3 regions of the Tepidimicrobium xylanilyticum genome follow, and region 1 is predicted to be linked to each of the others. Evidence: riboswitches for the same ligand, from Rfam matches in the RefSeq annotation. Region 1 holds a riboswitch; each other region holds the start of a gene.
The links. A riboswitch is a leader RNA that binds a small molecule or an ion and turns the genes downstream of it on or off. The one in region 1 is predicted to bind thiamine pyrophosphate.
Positions count from the first base shown of each region.

Region 2: another riboswitch for thiamine pyrophosphate. It lies ahead of BLV68_RS06495 (thiamine-binding protein); the one in region 1 lies ahead of thiM (hydroxyethylthiazole kinase).
Region 3: another riboswitch for thiamine pyrophosphate. It lies ahead of thiT (energy-coupled thiamine transporter ThiT); the one in region 1 lies ahead of thiM (hydroxyethylthiazole kinase).

Region 1 is NZ_FNNG01000022.1:10,562-18,800, forward strand. Features, by position in the region: gene BLV68_RS14425 (TetR/AcrR family transcriptional regulator) at 1-31, opposite strand, end outside; gene BLV68_RS16385 (DUF2179 domain-containing protein) at 107-292, opposite strand; gene BLV68_RS14435 (YitT family protein) at 279-851, opposite strand; gene thiC (phosphomethylpyrimidine synthase ThiC) at 1,101-2,411, opposite strand; gene thiD (bifunctional hydroxymethylpyrimidine kinase/phosphomethylpyrimidine kinase) at 2,402-3,202, opposite strand; gene BLV68_RS14450 (HAD family hydrolase) at 3,293-3,961, opposite strand; gene BLV68_RS14455 (thiamine phosphate synthase) at 3,958-4,698, opposite strand; gene BLV68_RS14460 (thiamine-binding protein) at 4,688-4,999, opposite strand; gene thiM (hydroxyethylthiazole kinase) at 5,003-5,836, opposite strand; TPP riboswitch at 6,011-6,109, opposite strand; TPP riboswitch at 6,159-6,257, opposite strand; gene BLV68_RS14470 (hypothetical protein) at 6,423-6,713, opposite strand; gene BLV68_RS14475 (hypothetical protein) at 7,379-7,672, opposite strand; gene BLV68_RS14480 (winged helix-turn-helix transcriptional regulator) at 7,845-8,222, shown strand.
Region 2 is NZ_FNNG01000004.1:175,123-183,361, reverse strand. Features, by position in the region: gene BLV68_RS06500 (methyl-accepting chemotaxis protein) at 1-1,458, shown strand, start outside; TPP riboswitch at 2,008-2,116, shown strand; gene BLV68_RS06495 (thiamine-binding protein) at 2,222-2,518, shown strand; gene BLV68_RS06490 (ABC transporter permease) at 2,487-3,257, shown strand; gene BLV68_RS06485 (ABC transporter substrate-binding protein) at 3,284-4,261, shown strand; gene BLV68_RS06480 (ABC transporter ATP-binding protein) at 4,289-5,032, shown strand; gene BLV68_RS06475 (polyphosphate polymerase domain-containing protein) at 5,255-5,962, shown strand; gene BLV68_RS06470 (DUF4956 domain-containing protein) at 5,977-6,642, shown strand; gene BLV68_RS06465 (CotH kinase family protein) at 6,639-8,239, shown strand, end outside.
Region 3 is NZ_FNNG01000006.1:131,348-139,586, reverse strand. Features, by position in the region: gene rsmB (16S rRNA (cytosine(967)-C(5))-methyltransferase RsmB) at 1-771, shown strand, start outside; gene BLV68_RS08255 (Stp1/IreP family PP2C-type Ser/Thr phosphatase) at 972-1,703, shown strand; gene pknB (Stk1 family PASTA domain-containing Ser/Thr kinase) at 1,721-3,649, shown strand; gene rsgA (ribosome small subunit-dependent GTPase A) at 3,659-4,537, shown strand; gene rpe (ribulose-phosphate 3-epimerase) at 4,539-5,186, shown strand; TPP riboswitch at 5,235-5,334, shown strand; gene thiT (energy-coupled thiamine transporter ThiT) at 5,389-5,928, shown strand; gene BLV68_RS08230 (thiamine diphosphokinase) at 5,943-6,578, shown strand; gene BLV68_RS15455 (hypothetical protein) at 6,671-6,841, shown strand; gene rpmB (50S ribosomal protein L28) at 6,877-7,068, opposite strand; gene BLV68_RS08220 (Asp23/Gls24 family envelope stress response protein) at 7,276-7,632, shown strand; gene BLV68_RS08215 (DAK2 domain-containing protein) at 7,649-8,239, shown strand, end outside.

The DNA.
Region 1 (8,239 bases):
GTTGGCTTTGTTTATTCATTTCAGAAGCCATAATAACCACCTCACAAATTAGGTCATACGTCCGATTTAATTTTATTTTAACTGTCTTATATTTTTCTGTCAAATATTATTTGTTTTGATGATTCTCTTTTTTCAAATAACTAAAACCCTCCCCCACAACCTCTACTGTTATGAATGCATAAGGGGCAATTTGACTTACATAGGTTTTTATTTTCATATATTCTCTTTTATCTACTATCGTATTTAAAACAAACTTTTTATCTTTTAAAAATCCACCATCAGCATAAAAAATTGTTGAACCTCACTCTAATGTATTTATAAATAAAATCATTAATTTCAAAACTTCTTTCACTTATTATGAAAATATTAGATTTTTTCTTTAACCCTTTTATAAAATTATCGATAACATAAAAGTTAAAAATTATACCTAATAGAGCATATAAACCTAATGTTTTATCAAAAGATATTCCTACTAAAAACACTATCATAAAATCTGCCAATAGTAGTGCTTTACCTATTTCTAGATTAAAGTACTTATTAATAATTTTGGCTACAATATCAGTACCTCCGGTTGAGGAATTCTGATAAAAAATTATGGCCATACCAATTCCCTGTATGAGAATTCCAAATATCAGATTAATCATTAAGTCATCTACTAGAGGGGTTTCCACTTGAACAATAACTTCTAGAATATAAATTAATATGGCAAGAAAAAAGCTTGAGTAAATTGTATATCTCTCAAAATCTTTGCCAACTGCTATAAAGGCTATAATAAATAGTACCAAATTCGAGATAAACACAATTATCCCTATTGTAATAATAGGTATATCATTAACAATATTAACTGTCACTAAAGTGACTGATTTAGATAGTGTCAAGTTGTTATAGAAAAGAGTCAACATTATTGGAAACGTAACTTTACTCTCAATAAAGATAAATACTAATCTAGAAAATTAGACCGCCAATCATGTTAAATACATAATCAGCGGTCATTTTATTATATTTCCATATTAATCTCATAATCTTAGCACTCTACAGTCAACTTATCGTTAAAAACCGCTACTTTCTCAATAATATCTCTATGTAATCTAGGCCCTAAATTATAAAATATCAATATGCTCTCCTGCAAGTGCCTTGTTCATACTTCTAACTGCACAAAACTTTCCGCACATGGAACACGTATCTTCATACTCAGGCTTCCTTTCAGCACGTATTCTTTTGGCTGTTTCAGGATTTATAGCGTACTTCCACTGTGTCTCCCAGTCAAAGATTCTTCTTGCTTCTGCCATCCTATCATCGATCTCCCTTGCTCCTCTTACACCTTTGGCAATATCTGCTGCATGAGCAGCAATTTTCATAGCAATAATTCCCTGCTTTACATCTTCTAAATTAGGCAGTGCCAAGTGTTCTGCAGGTGTCACATAGCATAAAAAGGCTGCACCTGCTGAAGCTGCAATAGCACCTCCGATTGCGGCTGTAATGTGGTCATAACCTGGTGTAATATCCGTTACCAACGGGCCTAATACATAAAACGGTGCTCCGTTGCAGACGGTTTGCTGGATTTTTACATTGGCTTCTATTTGGTCAATAGGCATATGGCCGGGTCCCTCCACCATTACCTGTACATCCTTTTCCCAAGCCCTTTTGGTAAGTTCACCTAGTCTTACAAGTTCCTCAATCTGACATATATCTGAAGCATCTGCAAGACATCCCGGTCTGCAAGCGTCTCCCAACGATATTGTTACATCATATTCACGACATATATCAAGAATTTCATCGTAATATTCATAAAAAGGATTTTCTTCACCTGTCATGCACATCCATGCAAATACAAGAGATCCCCCTCTGGAAACTATGTTCATTTTTCTTTTATGTTTTTTTATCTGTTCAATAGTTTTTCTTGTAATACCGCAGTGCAAGGTGATAAAATCCACCCCATCCTCTGCATGAATCCTTACTATATCAATAAAATCTTTAGCTGTAAGGGTATCTAAATCTCTCTGATAGTGGATAACAGAATCATATACCGGTACAGTTCCTATCATAACCGGACATTCTGATATTAGCTTTCTACGAAAAGGAATAGTATCTCCATGTGAAGACAAATCCATAATTGAATGGGCACCCATATTAACAGCTTCCATCACCTTTTTCATTTCCATATTGTAATCCTTACAATCCCTTGAAACTCCTAGGTTTACATTTATCTTTGTTTTTAGCATTGAACCAATTCCCTGCGGATTGATGCATTTATGATTTTTATTTGCACATATTACCACCTTTCCAGATGCAACTAATGGCAACAGTTCCTCAACTGTCATTAGTTCTTTTTTAGCCACTTCTTTTAATTCTTCTGTAATAATCCCTTTTTTTGCGGCTTCCATCTGAGTTAAATATTCTCTCACTGCCATCTCTCTCCCTTATAGATATTCCACATATGGTTAAGTGGTCCGATCCCTTTTCCCAAAACAAGCATTGCTTTCAAGGCACCTGACACATATTCCTTTGCAAGTTGGATTGACATTTCCAAATCTAATCCCTTAGCAAGTCCACAAGCAATAGCACTGGATAAAGTACATCCAGTTCCATGAGTATTTTTATTGTTTACTTTCTCTCCCATAAACCACCTGTACTTATGATTCTGATATAATAAATCATTAGCATTGCTTTCGTTATGGCCACCCTTGCAAAGAACGGCACACCCATATTCATCGCTGATAATCTCTGCAGCTTTAATCATATCCGCTTCATTTGTAATGGCTACTCCCGATAAAACAGAGGCTTCAGGAATATTTGGTGTCAATAAGGTTGCCTGACGAAATAAAGTATTTTTTAAGGCTTCTATTGCATCATCCAGAAAGAGCTTTGAACCACTTGTGGAAATCATAACCGGATCTAAAACAATATTTTTTGCATTATAAAATTTGAGCTTCTCGGATATGGTTTCAATCAATTTAGTCGATGAAACCATGCCAATTTTCACCGCATCCGGAAAGATATCGGTAAAAACACTATCCAACTGTTCGCTTAAAAATTCCGGAGTAACTTCCATAATCCCTGTTACACCCATTGTATTCTGTGCAGTTAGTGCAGTAATCACGCTCATAGCATATACGCCATTTACCGTCATTGTTTTAATATCGGCCTGTATTCCAGCACCTCCTATGGAATCACTTCCCGCGATTGTTAATACTGTTTTCATTTTATTAGCCTTATTCTCCTTTCTTCTATATACGCGGTTATCTTTAGTACTAATTTTATAGCCTAAAAGGTGTTATCCCAATTTACCGCTTTAAAATATTTTAGATGATGCCTTTTCCATAAACGCATTAATATTATCTAGCTTCTTCAAATAAATGTCACTGTTCCTCTTAATCTCATCCAAATCATCTATACTAGAAGCATCATATACGCCGACTGTTCTAAAACCAGCTTTTTTTGCCGTCTGAATTGCATACAATGCATCTTCAAAAACCCATGTATCTCTTGGTAGCGTTCCCATATGTTCAACTGCAGCAAAATAGATATCTGGTTTTTCTTTACCAGCACCTATTTCCGTAGATGTAAATATTCTGTCAAAAAAACCTACTACATTAAGCCTTTGTATTGCCTTTTCAAAAACCTGCCTATCACAGGAGGTTGCTGCCACCATTTTAACGCCATACTGTTGCATACCCTTTAAGAACTGCTCCACACCTTCTTTTAATTGAACTTTATAAGAATAATAATCTTCAATGGTGTGATTAATCCCTTTTATAATTTCACCCTCTTCCATATCTAAATGGTATCTTTCCTTTAAAAATTTCGCTCCTTGCGACATGCTCATACAAAACATGATTTTAGCAAGCCCAGATTCCGCTTGTAAACCCAAATTGCGTAAAAACATTTCACCAGCCTTATTCCACACGGGCATGGAATCCAATATAACCCCATCTAAATCAAAAATTACTCCCTTAATCATAACTTCACCTGTTTTTCGATTAAATCTTTACATCCAACCGTAGCATAAAGCTTCCAGGTTTTTACTAAATCGACAGCTGCTTGTTTTGGATCATCAGCCTCAGACACAGCAGACACGACAAAGAAACCATCGACTCCTGTTTGTGCAAGCTGAGGTATATCAATAAGTTTAACACCGCCACCAACTACGACCGGGACCGGGCTAATTTGGGCAATTTTTGAAATTTCTTCAAAACTTCTGGTAATCACTTTTCCATCTAAATCAACCCCACAGTCTGGTTTTGTCATTGTTTCATGCAAGGGGCCTACGCCAAAATAATCAATCTGAGAAACATCTACTGTTTTAATATATTCAAATATGTCATGTGTCCTTGCTGATAAGCCAATAATTGAGTCTTCACCCAAGTATTCCCGGCAGACTTCCACCGGAATATCATCTTGTCCAACGTGAATTCCATCAACCTTTATCCCCTGTTGTTTCGCCGCTAAGATGACATCAAGGCGGTCGTCCACCAATAATACCACCTCATCCGATTTACCAGCTTGAGCGATTACTTCCGAAGCCTCGCGGGTTAATTGAATCAGTTCTCGAGCAGAAGCAACTTTGGAACGGATTTGTATACAAGTAAACCCAGCCTCAACTACATCTTTAATAATCATCGCCACCGACCGCCCTTTAGTATTCTCGGGACCCACCACAAAATATGCTGAAAGATCAAATTTTTTTCTAATGCTCATTTTCTCCTCCTAAAAGTTCATTGATTTTATCGACTTTAGTCGTCATCATGTTAGTAAACCCTGGGCGAATATCGGCCTTCAACACAACCTCTGTACGGATGCCCTTCTTGGTCAACACAAAAGTAGCTTCTTTCACCACCTGCATCACCTCATCCCAGGGACCTTCAATCTCCGTAAACATAGAAGTCGTTCGGTTCGGCAAACCTGACTCCCGAATTACTTTCACCACTTCTGCAACTTCAGATGCAAGCTCTTCCCCAATTCCAAAAGGCGCAATCGCCACTGCAATTAAAGTATTCATACATTAAACCTCCTCAATTTCAAATGGATTATTAGCAATCTCCCCTGCACTTGCTTTATAAAGTTCATCAAGAAATTTAATCTGAAAGCTTCCTGGACCATCCACCTTCTTTTCAGTGCGTGTTCCAGCCAAATTGTACACCGCAGTACCAGTAAGTGCTGCAATAAACGGTGAAGCAGCCGTTAAATAGACCGCGATGACTCCACCCAATGAACAGCCTGCTCCGGTAATTTTAGGCATAAAATGAGATCCCCCATAAGAGAAGGCGATAACAGTTCCATCAGTGATTAAATCGGTTTTCCCAGATACTGCAACCGCTCCACCTGTCCATTTAGCCAATGAAACAGCGGCAGTCTTTGCTGCAATTACAGAATCCGTTGAATCAACACCACGTACTTTGGAGATAGCCGCCCCACCGTCTAGCTTCCATAAACCAGCTAGTGCAATAATTTCCGAAGCATTTCCTCTTATTACATGAGGTTTGTAATCTTTAAACTGCCTTAACAAATGCGTCCGCATCGAACCAATCCCGACAGCAACCGGATCCAGTACCCATGGTTTACCTGTATCGTGCAATACTTTTGCTACATGGGGTAAAGTCTGCTCATAAATGGGTAAAAGTGTGCCAACATTTATATAGATAGCTCCACTAGCTTTTGCTAAAAATTCACCCTCTTCAGGTAGATAAACCATGGCAGCGGAACCTCCAACGGCCAATTGAGCATTGGCTACAAAATTAATCGTTACCGTATTGGTGATGGATCCAACCATCGGATTCGTCTGCTTTACGGTTTCGACTGCCTGAAAAATCTGCTTTTGAATCTCCTCTTTAGTCATTTCCTCTCCTTCCTTTCGTTAGTATTAATAGAATATAATTTCAGGTATATCAGTATCACCTCCTTTCATTCCCTCTAAAAGTCAGATTTTACCCTCTCAACTCTAACAAGTCCCCGCAACGTATTCAATTTTAAAAAAAGCGTTCCTCTCATAAGGAACGCACCTATCCATTATTATTATAACTAAGTTGCTTCCCTACGACAGTATTAACTGACAGGTTCAAAGGGTCAGGTTCTACCTTCTCAACTCTTACGAGTCCCCCCGCAACGTATTCAGTTTTAAAAAAAGCGCTCCTCTCATAAGGAACGCACCTATCCATTATTATTATAACTAAGTTGCTTCCCTACGACAGTGTTAACTGACAGGTTCAAAGGGTCAGGTTCTACCTTCTCAACTCTTACGAGTCCCCCCGCAATTCGCCTATATAATATCACTTACAACCTTTGGTGTCAAGTCCCATTAAGTTTTAAAAAACGATATTTGCAGAGGGATTGAAATAGAAGGCATCGCCTACTATATAGGTATGGGGATATAAACACCACATAGATTTAATACCCTTGAATTCCTATCAATGAGTATTTTTATATTATCCTTTAACTATTTCTTCTTTTTCTTCTAATACCTCTTGCCATAATTCATCAGCCTTATCCTTCCATTGTTCTGCACAGAGTTTAGTTTTAGCTACTAGGTCCTCTACATCTTCTGGAGATTGTAAATCTGTGGATTTTACTTCTGTTCTTTTTGCCATCTCCTCAATATATTTTGGATTTTCTAGCATAGGACATGGCAGGAAGTGATTATCATAAAATAGAATTCTCTCCTTATATTCCATAAACAGTGGCTGTTTAAGTGTTTGTAAGAAGATTACTACTATCATGAGGTATTAATCCTAAAATAGCACACATACAAATATCCAATATACTTACTAGTCTTTTTAATTATCACAAAAATCTTTGCCATAGGAGCAGTAATAACTATTGCAACCATATTGTTTAATGTTGTCCCCGATAAGGCCTAGCAGTTAATCCAATGAAAATCTCACAACCTTTCCTTCCTTTGATCTTTGATGTTAGCGTTTCTACCAACCAATCCATACCACAGTAATATTTTATGAGTCCAATTAATTCAACCATTAAACTAACAAAAACGAATAAAAAATATACTTTGCATACCTTCACCTATGGAAATTGCACAATCGAAGGGAGTTTCCCATCATAAAATAGCAAGGCTATAATAATTTCTATTAATACAACAACATGCCGTGGCATTTTGTTAAAAGGCTCTTCTACACCTATTATAGTAAAAAACATTCCTACTTTAAAGTACTCGGAAAACTTTCATTCGAATAAAGGCCAATGATTTATAATTTCTTTTACTCTTTAAATTCATTTCTCTAAAAATACCCCCTAGCAGTAAAAATGTTACTTTCGAAAACGCTGTTAAAAGAATACGAGGCTTTGATTAAACGATTGAAAGTATCTAAAAATACAAAGTTAGCCGACACTTAATAGTATCAGCTAACTTCATATCAGAAACATTATTCTATAACGTTACGCTGTAGATTTTAACATCTGGTTCAGCACTCCATAGGGGTTTTAAAGCTACAAATACATCTTCTTTAAATAGTTGACTATTAAGATAAGCTTGTGCATTTTCTATACTATCAAATCCATGAAGTACTTGAACGTCCTCATCTCGAACTAAAAGCTCTTTGGTTAATGCTCCTTTAATCTCATCTAAGAATGGTTGTCGATATTTTGAATAGACTTTTACTGCCTCAGGGCGCTTTTCATTATCAATCTTCATTGTAATTTGTAAATACGTTTTAACTTCCATACTAAATACCTCCATTTCTTATTATACTTGGTTATTTAATGTAACTTTATTATATATTGACTACTTACTTTTTTTAATATATTAGGAAATTTATTAGTCACTAATAATTTTAATAGCAACTTGAAAATATATAGTTTAGTATGTACAATGATAGTGGAAGGAGTTGAATATGATGTATGAAAATAAGCTAGAAAAGGATATTCGTTGCCCTTTAGAGTATGGATTAGATATTTTTGGAGGTAAGTGGAAGTCTCGTGTTATCTGTGTTTTGGCTGAGAAAAAAGTTTTACGATATAGTGCTATTCGCAAGGAAATGATTAATATTACAGATTCTGTTTTGGCATCTACATTAAAAGAATTAATAAATGATGGTATTGTAAAAAGAGAGCAATACAATGAAATACCACCACGTGTCGAATACAGCTTAACCGACAAGGGAAAATCCGTTGTACCAATTTTACAAACTATATGTCAATGGTCTGGAGCCTTTTATAAAGAAGATAACGGAAATAAACTATTCCAATGTCAAAAATGCGATTTTAATAAATAAATAAGTAAATCTGTTTT
Region 2 (8,239 bases), on a different contig from region 1:
TTTTTTATGATTTATGAAATAAAAGAAATAGTTGATGGCGAAGTTACTATTTTTAAAGAAGATACAAGAATAGCTACAACTGTTACAGTGGATGGGAAAAGGCAGGTAGGAACGAAAGCTTCTCCAGAAGTTATAGAGGAAGTAATTAAAAAGGGTGATGAATATAGTGGAAAAGCTGAAGTATTAGGTATGGAATATGCTACGAAATATGTACCTTTAATAGATAGCAAGGGACAAGTAGTGGGCATGTTCTTTGTAGGAGTTCCTCAAGGTTATATTGCTAAACTAATAGATAATTCAATCTACAACATTATAAAGGGCTCTATAGTGTTAATTGTAATTGCCACAATATTCTATAATATATTAATAAGAATGCGTATTGTTAAACCTTTGGAAATGATCAAGGAATATTTTGAATTAATGGCGTCAGGGGATTTTACAAAGGAAATATCATACGAATATCTAAATAAAAAGGATGAATTTGGACAGATATCCATTTCATTAAAAAACATGCAAAATTCTTTAAAGCAAATAATATTCAATATTAGGGAAAGATCAAACGAATTAGGTGTTGATTCAGTGAAATTAGCAGCAACATCAGAAGAAATGTCTGCTTTCGCCCAAGAATTAGCATCAACCATGCAACAGATAGCGGACGGTGCTACAAGCCAAGCACAAGATCTAACAGAAATTACGGATTCATTGATAGAATTAACCAATAACATAGAGATTATACACAGGGAACTTCAAAATGTAAAAACTGAGATGGGAAAGGCAGAAGACAAAGCCAGCATTGGTAAAAAGGAAGTGGACATTCTGGTGAAATCTATTGAACAAATAAGAAAAACCTTTAAATTATCCATAGATAAAATAGGAGCATTGACAGATTCCATAAAAGAAATCAGTGGTATTACTGAAATAATATCAGACATATCAGAACAGACGAATTTGCTGGCCCTCAATGCAGCTATAGAAGCAGCAAGGGCAGGAGAACATGGCAGAGGTTTTGCAGTAGTAGCTGATGAAGTACGAAAACTGGCAGAAGAATCGAAAAAGTCTACAGAAAGGATTGCAGATTTAGTTTCTTCAATTATTGAAGATAGTCATGAAGTGACCTATGCATCCCAAAATGCAAGACAAGCTGTAAAAGAGCAAACCAAATCCGTTGAAAGTGCTGTAAAATCCTTTGGAGACATTTTGGCATCCGTTGAAAATATTACAGCTCTAATGAATAAAACCTATAGTGCAATAGATAAAAGTGTAAAATCAAAGGATGCCATTGTGAAAAGAGTTGAGCAATTAAGTGCTGTAACAGAAGAAAATTCAGCAGCCACAGAAGAGTTGGCAGCATCATCAGAAGAACTTACTGCATCTTCACAGGATGTGGCAACAACTGCTCAAAATTTGAATGTTCTTGCAGAAGATTTAATGGAGGTTATCAGCAAGTTTAAGGTTTAGTTAAAATGTTTTATTTCTTGTCAAATTGAAAAAATATATTCTAAATTCGATAATGCTTATAAGGTATAGTTGTATAAGAATAATGCTATGCTAAGATTAAAGAATTAGGGAAAAACTACCAGTGTAATAGAAGATACAATAAGAAAAAGATATATTTAAAGGACTATACTAACAAGCTGGATAGTGTAGAGCATCCACTATGGTTCTCCACAATAGGTTTTACAATGGCTAATCCTAGTCCAAAGCCATCTTTTTTTGTTGCTTTGGACGAATCTTCTTTCTTGAAAAGATAAGTTCTTTTCCATATAACGGGAATCCTTGAAGTTATCCACTCTTACCAAACTATTGGAAATAGATGAATATAGGTAAAAATATCATAGGCATATTAAAGAGATAATTCAGCTATATTTTCATAGTGGCTTGTTTAAGACAACAGTTGATAGTATAGCTAATCTGATAGATGAATATGTTAAGAGGGATTTATATTTTGGAAAATATGGAAACATCTGAGGATTATCCTTGACAAATTACAAAGTTTGATATATTCTAAAATTACAATACGGGTGCTCGATATGTCGGGCTGAGAGGAGAGAAGGAAATCTCCAACCGTTTAACCTGATCTGGGTAATGCCAGCGTAGGGATTATATCGGACTTTAGGTACTGTAATGTAGCATTTACTTTAGTTAATGGTATTTAATCCTTTCTGGTTATTATCCAGAAAGGATTTTTTAATGTTTAATTTTAAATAAGGAGGAATTAATTATGAATGCAAGTGTTGCCATTCAAGTATTGCCAAAGGTAGATACAGATGAGTTGGTATGCAAAATTGTAGATGAGGTAATTGAATATATTAAAAGTACAGGATTATCTTATCATGTAGGGCCCTTCGAAACTACAATAGAAGGGGAATTTGAAGAGTTGATGGATATTGTGAAGGAATGTCAATATATTGCAATTAAATCAGGGTGTCCCTCTGTGATGTCCTATGTTAAGATACATTTTAAACCAGAAGGCGGTGTACTTACTATTGACCAAAAAGTTGCAAAGCATTACAAATAGGATGTCATCTTATGTAGCAATAGTAGGCATACTTATTTTATGGCAGGTTTTGTCCAGTATGGAGATTATACCAAAGTTTATGCTGCCATCTCCTTTGGATGTTGTAGAGGCTTTTATATTAGATTTTCCTCTTCTAATGAACCATGCAAAAACTACATTATTAGAAGCCTTTTTTGGACTTGCTATTGGCATATCATTGGGATTCATGGTTGCTATAATTATGGATAGGTTTAATTTCATTTATAAGGCTGTATATCCAATATTGGTTATTACTCAAACTATACCAACTGTTGCAATTGCACCTTTGCTAGTTTTGTGGTTAGGCTATGGTATGGCTCCAAAGATTACATTGATTGTGATTGTGACATTTTTCCCTATTACTATTAGTTTATTAGACGGTTTTAAATCGGTAGATTCTGATGCTATACAATTACTGAGATCTATGAATGCTTCCGATATGCAAATATTTAAGCATATAAAATTGCCAAGTTCTATACCTCATTTCTTTGCTGGTTTAAGAATTTCTGTTTCTTATTCTGTAGTGGGGGCAGTTATTTCAGAATGGCTTGGTGGTTTCAATGGACTAGGCGTGTATATGACAAGAGTTAAAAAATCCTATTCTTTTGATAAAATGTTTGCTGTAATTTTACTCATATCAGTTATTAGTTTAGCCTTGATGAAGGGGGTAAGCTTATTAGAAAAAATAAGTATGCCATGGGCTAGAAGTGAAAATGAATAATAATGCAGAAGGAGAGGAGAATGACTATGAAAAAGAAATTGGTAATATTATTTTGTATATTAATAATGATAACCATTTTAGTAGCTTGCCAAAATGAAAACAAAGAAAAAATAACTGTAGTGCTTGATTGGACGCCGAATACTAACCATACAGGACTATATGTAGCTCAAGAAAAGGGATATTTTGAAGAATTAGGCCTTGATGTGGAAATTGTTCAGCCTCCAGAAGGAGGTGCAGAAAGCCTTGTAGCATCTGGAAAAGCTCAGTTTGGAATATCCTTTCAGGATATGATAGCACCAGCATTTGCTTCGGACAATCCTCTTCCAGTAACTGCAGTGGCAGCTATAATCCAGCATAATACATCAGGGATTATATCTATTAAAGGCAATGGAATGGAAACTCCGAAAGGAATGGCTAATAAGGTTTATGCTACTTGGGACATGCCTATTGAAAAGGCAATAATAAAATCGGTAGTAGAGGCTGATGGTGGGGATTATAATTCCATAAAAATGGTTCCAAGCACCGTAACAGATGTTGTTACAGCCCTTAATACAGATATAGATGCAGTATGGGTCTACTACGCTTGGGATGGTATTGCAGCAAAGATAAAGGGCCTAGAGACAGATTTCTTTGCATTTAAAGATATTAATCCAACATTAGATTATTACAGTCCAATTTTAATAGGAAATAATGAATATATAGAGAAAAATGAAGAAAAAACTAAAGCCTTTCTTAAGGCAGTATCTAAAGGATATGAATATGCAATAAATAATCCTGAAGAAGCTGCTAATATACTGTTAAATGCTAATCCAGAGTTGGATAAGAAGTTGGTTCTGGAGAGTCAAAAATGGCTTGCAGATCAGTACAAAGCAGAGGCAAGCCAATGGGGTTATATTAATCAGGTTAGGTGGGATAATTTCTATTCCTGGTTATGGGAAGAAGGCCTTATTGAAAAGGAGATCCCATTAGGATTTGGATTTACTAATGACCATCTTCCCGACTAGGGATTTTAGAAAGAGGAGAATATTCTGATGGCAAAGCTTAGCGTGAACAATATATCCAAATCATATGATAATAAAGAGATAATCAAAGATATTTCATTGGAAGTAAATGATGGAGAAATAGTATGCCTATTAGGGGTTAGCGGTGTAGGGAAGACTACATTATTTAACATAATATCTGGTTTGTCGATCCCTGATACAGGAAGAGTTTTTTTGGATAGCAAAGATATTACAGGACAAACTGGATATATTAGTTATATGCTACAAAAGGACCTATTATTACCATATAAAACAGTCTTAGACAATGTATCCTTGCCACTTATTTTAAGAGGAGAAAATAAGAAAATAGCAGGTTTAAAGGCCTCGAAACATTTTAAGGTATTCGGATTAGATGGAAGCCAGGATAAATATCCTCATCAGTTATCTGGAGGGATGAGGCAAAGGGCAGCATTGCTTAGAACCTATTTATTTTCTCAGCAAGTTGCTTTGTTAGATGAGCCTTTTAGTGCTTTAGATGCTATAACTAAAAGAGCTATGCACAGTTGGTATCAAAATGTCATGAAAAAAATTAAATTGTCCACTTTATTTATTACTCATGATATAGATGAAGCAATTACTTTGTCTAATCGCATTTATATTATGGCTGGCAAGCCTGGACGAATAATCGAAGAGTTAAAAATAGAGTATCAAAAACCAAGGGAAGAAGGATTTATCTTAAGTGATGAGTTTATTCGTTATAAAAAATGCATATTGAACGTTCTGCATAATAGTTAATATTAAGGTCTACTTTTGAATTCTTTAATAAATTCAAACTAAAAGGGACCTATAGAAGACAATAAGCTATTATTACAATATTATTATATGATTTACAGATTATTTAACTTTGTAATGGAGGGATTCAATCCTTCCATTACTTTTTTAATTTTATAAATCTTATAGGAATCATTTTATTCTTTTTATCATATATACTAGAGTAAAAATATTTGGGGGGTAGGTATGGTGGTTAAATCCCTATCAGTAAAAAGGTATGAACTGAAATATCCTATAAACTTCCTGCAATACATGAATATTTCCAATACATTAAAAAAAGTACTATTAGAAGATAAGCATAATGGTACTACTGGTTATTTAGTTCGTTCAGTATATTTTGACACTTATTCCGATACGGATTTTTATGAAAAATTAAACGGTATAGAATATAGAAAAAAGATTAGACTTAGAACCTATTCTCCAGATTTGCCTACAGTTAAGTTAGAGCTAAAGAGAAAGATAGGCGATAATCAGGAAAAAAAGTCTCTGATAATTTCTCAAGAAGATGCAAAGGAGCTAATAAATTTAAACTATGACGTATTAAATAAGTATGAATCGGAAACTGCATCTATGTTTTATAACATAATGAAATTTAATGGCTTAAGACCTGTTGTTCAGGTAGAGTATAGGAGGAAAGCATTCATACATCCGATGAACAATATAAGGGTAACATTGGATAATGATATAAAGTCTAGCGAAACGCATTTTAATATGTTTAGCTATTCACCTATTTTAGCACCAGTAGAGGATTATTATTTTGCATTGTTAGAAATTAAATATAATAATTTTTTATTTAAGTGGATTACGGATTTAATTGGGGTCTATGATCTTGCCCGACAATCCTATAGCAAATACATGGTATCAAGGGGGCTTTTTGAAAGGTATATGGCTTAAGGAGGAGAGGGATAATGAAGGAGCTGTTATATAACCTATTACATGGCAGTTCAACTATTGTAACACCAATGGATGCCTTGCAAAATATGGTTATTGCCTTAATCCTTGGGGTTGTAGTTTGTATTACATACAGAATAACTTACAGCGGTGTAGCTTATAGCAGTAAATTCAACACAGCTTTAATGATGCTATCTTTAATTACTACAATGGTTATGAATATTTTAGGAACCAGCTTGGCCCTATCGTTAGGAATGGTTGGAGCCTTGTCTATAGTTAGATTCAGAACTGCTATAAAGGACCCAAGGGATACTACCTATATATTCTGGGCTATTTCCATAGGGATGGGTGCAGGTTCATCAAACTATTATATAGTAATTATCGGAACCTTATTTATTGCAGCTACTAGCATAGCATTCAGCTTTAGCTTTAAAAAGGATAACAAATATCTCGTCATAGTTAGGGGTACTAATGAATGCATAGAAGCTGTAAGGGCTGCATTGTTTTCTATATATAGGCCATGTAAGCTTAGGGCTGAAACTGTAACTGATGACTATACTGAAATAGTATATCAAATAAAATTGAATAATAAAGATCAGTTAATCGATTATGAGAACATTAAAAATATAGAAGGAGTTAGCTTTGTAAACATGGTAGCTCGGGATGGAGAGACCTTAGGATGAAAAAATGGAGTAGGTCTATTTATTTATCCATATTCATTATTGTGCTTATCCTTATTATTAAAGTTAATATAAATGATGAACCAAATCAGATTTCAAAGCATATACCAATAAGAAGGGAAAATTGTATTTGCTCTTTAGATAATAACTTACCTATTATTGTAATAGATACTAATGGACAAAAAATTGAGGCAAAAAAAGATTATATTGAAACCACAATCAATGATCGAACCATGAAAATACATTATAAGTCCCCTAAATACCAGGCAAAATTGAAACTCTATGAGCCTATAGATGGATATACATGTATTTGTAAGGAGGGGAGCCCTACTTTAGAAACGGATATATTGATCAATGTAAGAGGTCAATCTTCCCTATTAAATCCAAAAAAGCAATATACCATTAACTTCATAGATGAAAGTGGCCATGAAAACCATCTTGAGATACTAGGTCTTCCAAAGCACGATAAATGGGTATTGAATGGTTCTTATGGTGATAGAAGTTTAATAAGAAATTATTTAGCATATAAAATGTCTGCACAGGTGATGGAATACGTACCTAGAACCTGTTTTGTAGAAGTATATTTAAACGATGATTTAAGTAATGAAATAACCTATGAAAGCCATTATTTAGGGGTTTATATCCTTACGGAAAAAATTGAAAGAGGGGAAAAAAGGATTAATATCAAAAAGAATGATGATAAATATGCAGACATTAGTTTCATCATAGCTAGAGATAAAATAAAAATGGGGGATCCTGTCCTAAAGACTCATTGGAGTCAATTGGAAGATGACTATATAATTGATGAATATGGGAATATTCGTATGAGAACAGTCATTACAGTCATCTATCCGGGAGCTTCAACCCTAACACCTGAACTCGAAGAAAGAATAGTAAATTATCTTAATGAATTTGAATATGTTTTAAAATCCAATTACTTTAATGACAGAAGGCTTGGTTATAGAAGATATATTGATGTTGATTCCTTTGTAAACTTCGCTATGATAAATGAGATTTTTAAAAATTTTGATGGTGGCGATGTGAGCACTTATTTTTACAAGGATATAGGAGGATTGATGAAAGCTGGTCCAATATGGGACTTTGATCTGACTCTTGGTAATACGACTTATGAAAGTGCAAACGAACCAACGGGATTCAGAATGATCAATACTTTATGGTTTGATAGATTGTTTCAAGATCCATATTTTGCGGATAGGTATAGAAAAGTTCTCTATCCTTATTATAGGAAGACCATTTGGACTACGGTGGATATTGATGAAGGGTTTAACAGGGGAAATGTCACAGAAATTAAACAGGGCGAACAAATAGTCCAGCTATTAGACTATATTTACAAATCAGGATGTATTGGAGCAATAATATATAGTTGGCAGGATGATTGGAGTAAGACAACAGCTTTTAACTTAATGGAAGATTATTCAGATGAAAGTTCTTCTACTTATTGGTATGATGTGCAGGCAAGCGATGAAAGTTTTGGACTTATGGCTTTTAGACCAAAGGGGAAGGGGTATGGGATCTTGATAGATGGTCACTTTAGCGACTGGGATAACATTAACCCCATATCCAAGAACTACGATATCAG
Region 3 (8,239 bases), on a different contig from region 1:
GAATTATCCGACAAGCTGTCCAGCTATGGATATATAGTTTATAATACTAGGTATGCAAAAGATGGGATTATAGTAGAGAATCCTATTAGGATTACTGAGAGGGAGGAGTTTCAACAAGGTTGTTTTACCATTCAAGATGAAAGTAGCATGTTAGTAGGGCAGATAGCTAATCCAAAAGAGGGGAGTTTAGTTATGGATTTGTGTAGCGCACCAGGAGGGAAAGCTACTCATATTGCAGAGATAATGGAAAATAAAGGAAAGGTTATAAGTAGGGATATATATGAGCATAAATTGAGATTGATAAAGGAAAATTCCAATAGATTAGGAATCAATATCATAGAAACGGAAATATTTGATGCTTTAAAAGTTGATAATACTATGGTGGGCAAAGCAGATTATTGCATAATTGATGCTCCTTGCTCTGGATTAGGAATTATTAGGAGAAGACCAGATATAAAATGGAATAGGAAGGAAGAGGATATAAAAGAATTGGTTAGGATGCAAAAAGCCATTCTTAATAATGCCAAAAAATATGTAAAACCTGGGGGCATAATCGTTTATAGTACTTGTACCATTGGAAAGGAAGAAAATTTAGATGTGGTTATGGATTTTTTGAAGGCTAATAAAAACTTTTCTCTATTAGGATTTGGAGAATTATTGGACTCGTTAGAAAATATTGAAACTGGAAATAAAGGATATGTACAATTATTTCCACATATTCATGGTACAGATGGGTTTTTTATTGCAAGAATTATAAAGAAGAATGGTTAAAAGATTATTTGGTATGATATAATAAGAAATTAGGAATGTATAAAATGCGAATTTTTAGAATAAAAATTAATATGCCTTAAAACTTTTTCTTTTTTAAGGACAAGCTAAAAATAGGACAATAAAGGCCTGAAACCAATAGAAGGAAAAATTATTAATAACATTTGGAATGGACCAAATATCTTTACATTGAGGTGATTGGTATGGAGGTTGGAGTTAAAACTGATATTGGCAGGATTCGGGAGGTTAATCAAGACGCTTATTATATTTCTGTTATTGAAGAAAATCCATTATTTATTGTAGCAGATGGGATGGGAGGACACAAGGCAGGAGAAATTGCATCGAATATGGCTGTTGATATAATAAGTGCAGATCTAGGAAAAGATGTGACCCTCTTGGAATTAGACGATAATAGCATTAAAAATAGAATAAAAGAATCTATAGGTAGAGCAAATGAAGAAATATACAAGAAGTCTTTAGAAGATGAATCCTATTCAGGGATGGGAACAACTGTGACTTTAATCTATTCAAAAGGGAAAAAGGTCTTTATTGGACATGTTGGAGATAGTAGAGCTTATTTATTGCGTAAAAATATATTATTACAATTGACGAAAGATCATTCTTTAGTCGAAGAGCTTATTAGAAATGGAAGCATTAGTAGGGAAGAGGCAAAACTTCATCCACAAAGGCATATTATTACAAGAGCAGTAGGAACTAGTCCAGATGTTGAAGCGGATTTAATAGTACAGGAGAAGCACAAAGGTGACATATTTCTATTGTGTACAGATGGGCTAACCAGCATGTTAGCAGATGATGAAATAAGAGAACAGTTGTTAATATGCGAAAATATGCAAAAGATCTGTGAAGAATTAATTGAGTTTGCCAATGAAAAGGGTGGATTTGATAATATTACTGTTGTGGCTATTAAGTTTTAATGAAGTGAGGTGAAAACATGATTGGAACTGTTCTTGGTAATAGATATGAGATAATTGAGAAAATAGGCGGAGGTGGCATGGCTCTTGTTTATAAAGCTAAATGTAGACTTTTAAATAGATATGTAGCAATTAAAATTTTGAGGGATGAGTTTAACAACGATGAAGAATTTATAAAAAAGTTTAAAAGGGAATCTCAAGCTGCAGCCAGCCTTTCGCATCCAAATATAGTTAATATATATGATGTTGGAGTAGATAAAAAGGATGGACAGGAAATTCATTACATAGTAATGGAGTATATAAAAGGCAAAACCTTAAAAGAGATAATAAGGGAAAAAGGAAAGTTTACTGTAGATGAAACTATAGATTATTCAATTCAAATAGCAGAAGCCTTAGAACATGCTCACGAAAATCATATAGTCCATAGAGACATTAAGCCGCATAATATAATGGTAACTGAAGATGGCAGAGTGAAGGTAACTGACTTTGGAATAGCAAGAGCAGCTAGTGCTTCAACGGTAACCAACACATCCAATGTAATAGGTTCTGTCCATTATTTTTCACCAGAACAGGCCAGAGGAGGTTATACTGATGAGAAATCTGATATATACTCCTTAGGCATAGTCATGTATGAGATGATCACTGGAAGAGTTCCTTTTGAAGGAGATAGTCCTATTACAGTAGCTTTAAAGCATATTCAGGAAGAGATCATCCCACCTAGAGAAATAGATAATTCAATTCCACTTGGATTGGAGAATATAATTATGCATTGTGTAAAGAAGAGCCAAAGTGATAGGTATGCTACTGTAAGTGATTTATTATCTGACCTAAAGAAGACCAAATTGTCTGGTGGCAAATTGCCAATGGAAGATACTAATTTTATTGAAGCACCTACTCAAATAATACCAGTTGTGGAGGATAAGGAAGGTAAGGAAATGAAAAAATCTAAAAAGAAAAAGAACAGCGATGGTAGTTTAAAAGTTGTTTTCTTTGCTATACTATTGGCCTTTGTAGTAGTTAGTTCAATGGCCTTAGGTTTTTATAAGCTTAAGGACTACTTCATTACTAAGGAAGTTGTAGTACCTGATTTAGTTGGATTACACATAGATAGAGCCAAAGAGGAAGCAGAAAAGCTTGGATTAAATGTTGAAGTGGCAAACGAAGTTTATAGCAGTGAGTTCAATAAGGATGAAGTAGTTAATCAAATGACAGAGGCAGGCACAAAGGTTAAAGAAGGGTATACAATAAAAGTTGCTATTAGTAAGGGAAGAAACCTAGTTAAAGTTCCAAACCTAATTAATAGGAATATTAACGAGATTGATAGCATACTTAAAGATTCTAGTTTATCAGAAGGGCTAGTAGAGTATGAGTATAGTGATAATGTAGCTGAAAATATAATTATAAATCAAGATCCAGCCCCATATACTGAAGTTGAAGAGGGGACTAAAATTAATTTAATTGTTAGCCAAGGTCCGGAAAAAAAGATTGTAGTAATGCCAAAGCTTGTAGGTCAAAGTGAAAACGAAGCTAAAAATGCCTTGATAGCATATGGATTAGCATTAGATCAGATTGTTAGAGAGCCTAATAATGAATATGAAGAGGGCATTGTATTTTGGCAAAGTATTGAACCTGGCAATGAAATAGAGACAAATACAGCCATAACCTTATATGTTAGTTCAGGTCCATCAGCTCGAGGAGAGGAACCTGAACCTGAAGAGAAGGATAAAGAGATTCCTTTTGTAATGACATTAACACCTAGTGTGGAAGATGATGAAGTAGAAATTAAAATTGTAAGGGTTCAGGATGGAAATAGAAAAGATGTTTATAATAAAATTCATAAAGTCGATGGAAGTTCTATCGAAATACCATTGGAAGGGAAAGTAGATGCTGTATTTGAAATCTATTATGATGGCATTTATATTGACGAAATAGTTCATCCACACAATTAGGAGGTTTTTATGATAGAAGGCATAATAATAAAAGGCATTGGTGGGTTTTATTATGTTAAAACTCAAGACAAAGTTTATGAATGCAAGGCTAGGGGGCTTTTCAGAGAAGACAATATAATACCCTTAATAGGAGATAGAGTAAAAATCCGAATAAACGAGGAAGATGGTAGCGGCTATATTGAAGAGATTATGGAAAGGAAATCTCAGTTGATAAGGCCTCCCGTATCTAATGTAACTCAAGCTATTATTATTATGAGCATAAAAAAACCGGATATAAACTTATGGTTATTAGACAGATTAATAGTTTTAGCGGAACATCAAAGATTAAATATTGGAATATGTATAAATAAAATTGATTTGGTTCAGGAGGATGAACGGAATTTAATAGAAAAAGCCTATAGAGAAACCGGGTATCCAATTATTAAAACTAGTTGCAAAACTGGAGAAGGTATTGTAGATTTAATAGATTTATTAAAGAACCAAGTTACAGTTTTTGCAGGGCCTTCAGGGGTTGGGAAATCCTCACTACTAAATAGAATAAAACCAGGATTGGAGCTAAAAACTGGAGATGTAAGTAAAAAAACTACCAGAGGAAGGCATACCACCCGACATGTAGAATTAATAGATTTAGATGGCAATTCCTTCGTACTTGACACTCCAGGTTTTAGTTCCTTAAGCTTGGATTTTATTGAGAGGGAAGAAGAGTTGAGCAAGTACTTTAAGGAAATAGATGAGTTCAATGGCAAATGTAAATTTATCAACTGTATTCACTTTAAGGAACCTGGTTGTGAAGTGAAAAAACAGGTGGAAAAGGGGAATATTAGTCGGGAAAGATATGAGAACTATCTAATGTTTCTTGAAGAGATAAAAGCAAATAGGAGGTATTAAAATGATAAAACTTTCACCATCCATTTTGTCAGCAGATTTAGGCAATTTAAAAGAGGAGATACTTAAACTTGAAAAAGGAGGAGCAGATTATATCCATTTAGATGTGATGGATGGCATATTTGTTCCCAACATAACCTTTGGACCGCCAGTAATTAAACATTTACGCAATATTACCCAAATTCCTTTTGATGTTCATCTTATGATTGACAAACCTGAAAGGTATATAGAGGATTTTGTAGAAGCTGGTGCTGATATGCTTACAGTCCACGTGGAATCTACCCTGCATTTACATAGAACCATAGATGTAATAAAATCCTATGGTATAAAAGCAGGGGTAGCTTTGAATCCGTCTACACCCTTAGAAAGTATAGAGTATGTATTAGATTATGTTGATTTAATTTTGATTATGACAGTAAATCCTGGCTTTGGTGGACAAGAGTTTATAGGTTCTATGGAAAAAAAGATTAAAAAGATGAGGAGAATTATAGATGAAAAGAACCTTAATATTTTACTTGAAGCTGATGGAGGAATTAAGTTAGATAATGCAAAAGAGATAATCAATTATGGCCTTGATATCATAGTAGTTGGTTCTGATATTTTTAGAAGTAAAGATGTGATAGAGAGAACTAAAATGTTTAAGAGCTTATAATTGAATTATATATGTAGTATGGTATAATGTAATTGAACTAAATAATACCTTCATCACTAGGGGAGCCAAATTGGCTGAGAGGGGATTCGATCCCGACCCTTAACCTGAACTAGGTAATGCTAGCGTAGGGAAGTGAGTTCGTTTGCATGTTAGCCCATTACCTAATTCTGGTAATGGGTTTAATATTTAAGGAGGGCTGAATATGAAGAAGTGGAGCACAAAGATGTTAGTGGAAGCTGGGATTATGATAGCATTAGCTGTTTTGTTGAGTAGAATTAAAATTTACCAAGCACCTCAAGGAGGTTCTGTAACTGCAGGTAGTATGATTCCAATCCTTTTGTTTTCTATGAGATGGGGACTTAAACCTGGGATTATTGCTGGAGCCACCTTTGGAGTATTAAAACTCATATTAGGAGGTTGGGTTTTTACCCCTATACAAGCAATATTAGAATATCCTATTGCCTTTGGTTTTTTAGGATTAGCTGGAATTTTCTCTAATTCCATTAAAGATTTTAGTAACGACAAATATGTCAAAATCATTCTATCTATATTTTTCGCCATAGGCGGTAGATTTTTATGTCATCTATTAGCTGGGGTTATATTCTTTGCTGAATATGCAGGAACTCAAAATCCTTGGATATACTCTTTAGTATATCAATCCAGCTATTTAGTACCAGAATTTATAGTATCTATCATTATTTTATCGTTAATTTGGAAGCCTATTAGCAAAATAGAAAAATAGAATGGAATGATTAAATGAAAGCGTTAGTCATTTTAAGTGGTAAAATAATTGATATTAACAGGTTAAGGGAGTTAAAGAAAGAGGTTGATTTTGTACTTTCTGCTGATGGTGGAACTAATCACTGCTTTAAAGCATCTTTAAAACCTGATTTGGTTGTAGGAGATTTAGATTCCATTTCAGAGGAAGTTATTCAACAGATTGAAGAGAATAAAATACCAGTGGAAAAGTTTCCTGTAAAAAAAGATAAAACGGATTCAGAAATTTCCATAGACTATATAATAGATAAGGGATTTAAGGATATAACTATAGTAGGAGCTACTGGAAATAGGCTGGATCATACTTTAGCTAATATATTGCTGCTCAAAAAGCTGAAGGAAAGAGGAATAAATGGACGAATAATAGATGATGATAATGTTATATATTTAGTTGAAGATGAGCTGATTTTAAAAAACATACCCGGCTATTATGTATCTGTTATTCCTATCACCAACACTGGAATTGTAGTTACATTAAAGGGATTCGAATATGAGCTGGAGAATACCAGAGTTCAATTTGGCTCCACTCTAGGCATAAGCAATAGGATTGTTAAAGATAAGGGATTTATAAGAATTTATGAGGGACAAAGTTTAGTAATCATATCAAGAGATTGATCTATAGAGCAAACCTGAAAAAGGTTTGCTTTTTTGTAACTAATTTTGAAAAAATGCAATAAAATAGAGTAAAGGATCTTTGAGGTGAGAATATGAAAAGCTTTTACTATAGATATAGGTATAAATGGAAAAGATTAATTGGAATTTTAATATCCGTAATTGGTTTTTTAATAGTAATCAACTTTATTCCCATAGAAATACTAATATTGATTATTGGGTTGATTCTTATAGTTATTGGGATTTTAATAATTAAAGTAAAATAAGGCTTCCGCTACTATTAAACTGGAAGCCCTATATTTTATAACGCCCTTTCCACATAACCAGACCTTAAGCATCTAGTACAAACATTTATTCTTTTAACAGTTCCATCAACCACTGCCCTTACTCTTCTGATATTTGGTGACCAATCTCTTCTACTCTTTTTATTTGAAAAAGTCACTTTATTTCCAAATATTTTACCCTTTCCACATACTTCACATTTTCTTGCCATAAAAACACCTCCTCTAAAAAAGTGCAATCATCTAATTCGTTTTCTTATTTTATTAGAACATATTATATTCTAACATAATATTAGATAAAAAGGCAACTATAATTATTGACAAATTAAAATCTTAATAGTAATGAGTTGAACAATTCAGTATAATAAGGTAAAATATACTCATATATTATATTGAATTATCTTTAAGGAGGCGATTTTGTGCCAGCTAGAGCTAAAAATGATTATGGTTATATCGACATAGATGATAACGTAATAGCTACTATAGCAGGGCTTTCAGCTATGGAAAGCTATGGAATAGTAGGTATGGCTAGTAAAAAAGCAAAAGATGGTTTTTTTGAGCTATTAAAAAGAGAAAATCTTTCTAAAGGGGTAAAAATATACATTGAAAACGATGAAATAACAATAGATTTACATGTTATATTACAATATGGAATGAGAATATCAGTAGTAGCAGAAAATATTATTGAAAAAGTAAAATTTAATTTAGAAAACTTAACAGGGATGAAAGTTAAACAGGTAAATGTATATGTACAAGGAATTAGAGTTGAAAAGTAGTTAGGAGGTACAACCATTGAAAAACGAAATCATGGACGGTCTAATGCTAAAAAAGGCATTTGTAGGAGGCGCTAGATTATTGGAAAGTAAAAAGGAAGAGGTAAATGCACTAAATGTATTTCCTGTACCTGATGGAGATACGGGGACAAATATGTCCTTAACCATGAAATCTGCAGTAAAGCAGATATCAAGTCTAGACGCTCCTACTGTAGGAGAAGTTGCAGTAGCAGCTAGCAATGGCTCTCTAATGGGAGCAAGAGGGAATTCTGGAGTAATTCTATCCCAACTTTTTAGGGGTTTTGCCAATAGTTTGAAAGATAAGGATAAGATAAATACCATAGATTTAGCTAAAGCTTTCAAGTCTGCTTCAGAAACAGCATATAAGGCAGTAATGAAACCTACAGAAGGGACTATTTTAACTGTTGCAAAAGGTTGTGCTGATTATGCTTTAGAGTTAGCAGAAGTGGAAAATGATATATTTGTTTTTTTAGAAAAGGTTATAAATAAAGGGAAAGAAGTACTTAATAAGACTCCAGATATGTTGCCTGTATTAAAGCAAGCAGGAGTAGTAGATGCGGGGGGTAAAGGTTTAATAGTAGTTTTGACT